DNA from 2 places in the Bacillus sp. OTU2372 genome. Region 2 is predicted to be linked to the other one. Evidence: a T-box and tRNA genes for the amino acid it is inferred to sense, from the RefSeq annotation. Region 2 holds a T-box; the other holds one or more tRNA genes.
What was found. The T-box of region 2 lies ahead of pheS (phenylalanine--tRNA ligase subunit alpha). A T-box ahead of a tRNA ligase gene usually reads a tRNA of that ligase, here a tRNA-Phe.

Region 1: it encodes a tRNA-Phe, which carries the amino acid that the T-box ahead of pheS (phenylalanine--tRNA ligase subunit alpha) is inferred to sense. The anticodon was not compared.

What each region holds. Positions count from the first base shown of each region.
Region 1 covers NZ_JASATK010000013.1:33,174-35,635, reverse strand. The annotation lists gene AAHB15_RS18985 (peptidoglycan DD-metalloendopeptidase family protein) at 1-538, opposite strand, end outside; tRNA gene AAHB15_RS18980 (tRNA-Phe) at 932-1,004, opposite strand; tRNA gene AAHB15_RS18975 (tRNA-Asp) at 1,010-1,086, opposite strand; tRNA gene AAHB15_RS18970 (tRNA-Glu) at 1,150-1,221, opposite strand; tRNA gene AAHB15_RS18965 (tRNA-Lys) at 1,257-1,332, opposite strand; gene AAHB15_RS18960 (adenylosuccinate synthase) at 1,569-2,462, opposite strand, start outside.
Region 2 covers NZ_JASATK010000007.1:89,298-91,759, forward strand. The annotation lists gene pheS (phenylalanine--tRNA ligase subunit alpha) at 1-829, opposite strand, end outside; T-box leader at 901-1,206, opposite strand; gene AAHB15_RS13575 (TrmH family RNA methyltransferase) at 1,267-2,016, opposite strand; gene sspI (small acid-soluble spore protein SspI) at 2,138-2,344, shown strand; gene AAHB15_RS13585 (M42 family metallopeptidase) at 2,421-2,462, opposite strand, start outside.

The DNA.
Region 1 (2,462 bases), on a different contig from region 2:
CATTTTCTTGAAGAGGGGGCAGAACTACATCTTTTTGTTTGCTCCTTGCCTCGAGTTCATCCAGTTGAGGTTCTGATACATATTGCAGCTTGAGTTTTCTTATTACTTCCTCAGCAGAATCTTTATTATCCAGGTAAACCACCGGTGTTCCATCGATCATAATCGCTGAAGATTCAGCCTCCAGCCGAAAGATATTATTAAAGTGACTAACGGTTTCCTGATTATTAGCTGTTGAGTTAATGACCTGTTCCGGTATGTATTGAACTTGCGGCTCAATCTTCAAGTCAACGTTTGTAAACGATTTCCTCGCGGTGTCTACTTTCTCGGCGATTAGTTTATTCACTACATTCTTATCGGTAACATTACCTACATAGGTCCCATTTAGATATACATGATAGATTTTAGTAGAGTTTGATGATAAAGCAAATGCAATAGGACCATTACTAAAAGCAATAACTGAAGCAGCCATAGCAGTAATGACCGTTGTTTTTAGCAATAAAAATTTATTTGTTTTAGTTCCTTTATTCGAAAATAACATTTTCTCCTCCTAAACCACGGTAAAACCCTTATCAGTCGTTTATGTATGTCTAGTAAAGAATTTTCCCATATTTTTGACCATTACTACTTTAACATAGTTTTATTTAAGTAGATTCATAGTCTTCGGAATGTAACATAAATGTATAACCGCTGACATTTTTCACATTTTGCCGACATATTACTAGTCCTATTTTCATAATGTATTTGTCGAATTTCATCCGGAATAGGAGAAAAACCCTTATTATGCAAAATTTTAATAGGACAAGATTAACAGGTTTGGTATTTTCTATATGGAGGAGTTGGGATGTAGCATTATGGCAAAAAGGAGGGAAGATTATTACAGAATAGTTGAATAAAAACAAAAAAGAAGCTTGCATATGCAGCTTCTTTTTTATGGCTCAGGACGGAATCGAACCGCCGACACAAGGATTTTCAGTCCTTTGCTCTACCGACTGAGCTACTGAGCCAACAGTGGCGGTCTGGACGGGACTCGAACCCGCGACCTCCTGCGTGACAGGCAGGCATTCTAACCAACTGAACTACCAGACCAAATTAATTGATCGTCAGCAAGGAAACCGTCCTTGCCAGCCTTTTGCTGACAATCAAAAGCCATGACCCCTACGGGACTCGAACCCGTGTTACCTCCGTGAAAGGGAGGTGTCTTAACCGCTTGACCAAGGGGCCATATATAGAAAGTTATTTTGCTAAGCAAAAAACTTTGGTGAGCCATGAAGGACTCGAACCTTCGACCCTCTGATTAAAAGTCAGATGCTCTACCAACTGAGCTAATGGCTCGTACTGTGACGACGCTTTTTATAATAGCATGGATGTTATAACTAGTGCAATACTTTTTTAAAAGTTTTTTAAAAAAGTTTGGAGCCCTCATAATAGAGGGCTCCTCGTTAAAGAAGAATGTATTGTTTTTACTTTTGATAACTATCTAGCTACAGCGTCTAGGGGCTAGAAGGTCTATAGCCAAGCCGTCAAGAAGGCTCGCCTTATGGTCGCCCCTGTGCAAGACGCTTTCGCTTTTATATTTGTCTCCAAGGGCTGCGGACAACATTTGTTTGGGTGCGATCTGGGCCGACAGAGAATGTTGTCAATGGCACACCTGTCAACTGGGTTACACGTTCTACATAATGGCGAGCGTTAAGAGGAAGCTCATCCAAAGATTTAACGCCGGTAATATCCTCGGTCCAGCCAGGTAGCTCCTCATAAATTGGTTCACATTGTGAAAGAATCCTTAAGTTTGCTGGATATTCAGTAATAACTTCATCCTTATAGCGATAAGCCGTACAAATCTTTAACGTTTCAATCCCTGTTAACACATCAATAGAATTTAGAGATAGATCGGTTAAGCCGCTGACACGACGGGCATGGCGCACGACGACACTATCAAACCAGCCCACACGGCGCGGACGGCCTGTTGTAGTACCGTACTCACGGCCTACTTCACGAATCCGATTTCCAATTTCATTATTTAATTCAGTTGGGAATGGGCCATCACCTACACGTGAAGTATAGGCCTTACAAACACCAACAACATGAGTGATTTTAGAAGGACCTACACCAGACCCAATGGTTACTCCACCTGCAACAGGATTTGAAGAAGTAACGAATGGATATGTACCTTGGTCAATATCAAGCATAACCCCTTGGGCACCTTCAAATAGCACACGTTTGCCTTCATCTAGAGCATCATTTAAGACAACAGATGTATCACATACATATTTTTTAACTTGCTGTCCATATTCATAGTATTCATCTAGAATATCTTCTTTTTTAAAACCTTCTGTCTCATAAATTCGCTCAAATAAACGATTTTTCTCTTCAAGATTTTGTTCTAACTTTTCTTCAAAAATTTCACGATCGAGCAAATCAGCAATCCGAATCCCAACACGGGCAGCTTTATCCATATAGGCTGG
Region 2 (2,462 bases):
TACATACATTACAGCCATGGCCGCCACAAATTTTACAAGAAATATCCATCTCAACAGAAGGCTCTGTGAAGGGGAAGAAACTTGGTCTGAGTCGAATTTCACGATCTTCACCAAACATTTTCTTCGCAAAAACCTCTAATGTACCTTTTAAGTCACTCATGCGGATGTTCTCACCGACAACTAGACCTTCAATTTGCATGAATTGATGAGAGTGTGTCGCATCATCATTATCGCGGCGGTATACCTTACCAGGGCAAATAATTTTAATTGGTCCTTTGCCTTCATGCTTTTCCATTGTCCGTGCTTGGACTGGTGATGTATGGGTACGAAGAAGGATTTCTTCTGTAATATAAAAGGAGTCCTGCATATCACGGGCCGGGTGGCCTTTTGGTAAATTAAGAGCTTCGAAATTATAATAATCTTGCTCTACCTCAGGACCTTCGGCTACTTGATAGCCCATGCCGATAAATAGGTCTTCAATTTCCTCAATAATTCTTGTCAACGGATGGTGGTTCCCAACCCTGACTGGACTGCCTGGAAGGGTCACATCGATGCTTTCAGATGCTAATTTTTCTAAAACGGCAGCTTCTTCTAACCCTTTTTGTTTGGCTTCGATTTTAGCAGCAATGATTTCACGCACTTCATTTACAAGTGCCCCCATGACTGGACGTTCTTCAGCTGAAAGCTTCCCCATTCCGCGTAGTACTTCTGTAATCGGCCCCTTTTTACCTAGGTAAGCAACGCGGATGTCATTTAATTCTTTTAAGTTGGCAGACTGCTCAACTTTTTGAAGAGCCTCTTCCTGCAATTCCTTTAATCGTTCTTGCATATCATCTATTCCTCCTTAATGGTAATTGGTCACTTTAGGTAGTCATAAAAAACAAAAAAACCCCATCCCTGGAAAGGGACGAGGTTTGTTAATTCGCGGTACCACCCTTGTAAACACACGTTATGTAAAAAAAACATTGTGTTCGCTTCATTCGAATAACGGCCTGTGCCGATGCATCTTTACACGAAAAGCGGAAGCGCCCTTGCGCTGTAGCTGGACAGTAATCTACGATCAAGCTACAGCTTTTATATTGTGGTCCCGATGCCAACTCAGGAGGTGAACTTCTCTAATCTAGAACCATAAAAGTGCTTGCAGTCACGGCACTTTCTCCCTAAAATGGTCGATAACTAGATACTTTTCTCCGTCATCGTTTTTAACTTTTTTCAATTGTTCATTATTATATAACGTTTTTCTGCAAAAGGTCAAACGTATTCCGCCTATTTTTTTAAATAATAGAGCAGAATTCCTGTCGCAACCGCAACATTTAATGATTCACTTTTCCCGAAAATCGGGATATATAGGTTGGCGGTTGTACTTGAAAGTAGATCTTTGGCGACACCATTGCCCTCGTTACCAACGATAAGGGCAAACGAAGCACCGCTAGAAATATCCGTATAAGCTGATGCACCTTCAAGTGCTGTACCATAAACCGGTATATTTTTATCTTGAAGCTTGTTAATCCATTCATGAAGGTCTCCTCGAATGATTGGCAGATGAAAATGGCTTCCCTGTGCTGACCTTAAGACCTTCGAGTTATAGATATCAACACTGCCGCGTCCCACCACAACCGCATCAATCCCGGCCGCATCGGCTGTACGAATCATTGTACCCAGATTACCTGGGTCCTGGACGGCATCAATTAGCAACAGCGTTTTGGCATTCTGAACCTCTTGATTGGATTGGCGGCAAACCGCATAAATCCCTTGAGGTGCTTCCGTTTCAGATAATGAGGTAGAGATTTCTTCCGTAACCGATGTAACTGGAATAGATTCAGCATCCCAGCGTGGAGGCAGTCCTACTTTATCGGAAACAATGATTTCTAAAACTTGTTCGCCTTGCTTTAATGCCTCCTCAACCAAATGAAAGCCTTCCACTATAAAAGTACCACTCTTATCGCGCTCTTTTTTTGTCAGTAACTTTTTCCATTGTTTTACCTTAGGATTATTGACAGATTCTATGTATTTCAAAACAGGTCTCCTTTAGAATGCTCATATGATTTTCTCATTATATCCTAAATATATTACATAATAAAACCAAAACCTAGAAATCATAATAGTGAATGAAGGTTAACAAAAGGAGGGTATTAAAATGAACTTAAACCTAAGAAATGCGATTCTTCACAACGTTTCCGGTAATACTCAAGATCAATTAGAAGATACCATTGTTGATGCGATTCAAAGTGGCGAAGAAAAGATGCTTCCAGGACTTGGGGTATTATTTGAAGTGATTTGGCAAAATTCATCAGAAGATGAGAAGAAAGAAATGCTTGAAACCCTTGAAAAAGGCGTAAAGTAATTTACAGGCTGCCAATTTGGCGGCTTTTTTATTCTAAAAGTCCCTCGGCTAAGACTAACCGAGGGACTACAAACTTTTATTCAAAGGTAATCTTATCAACCGTCTCACGATCTAGACG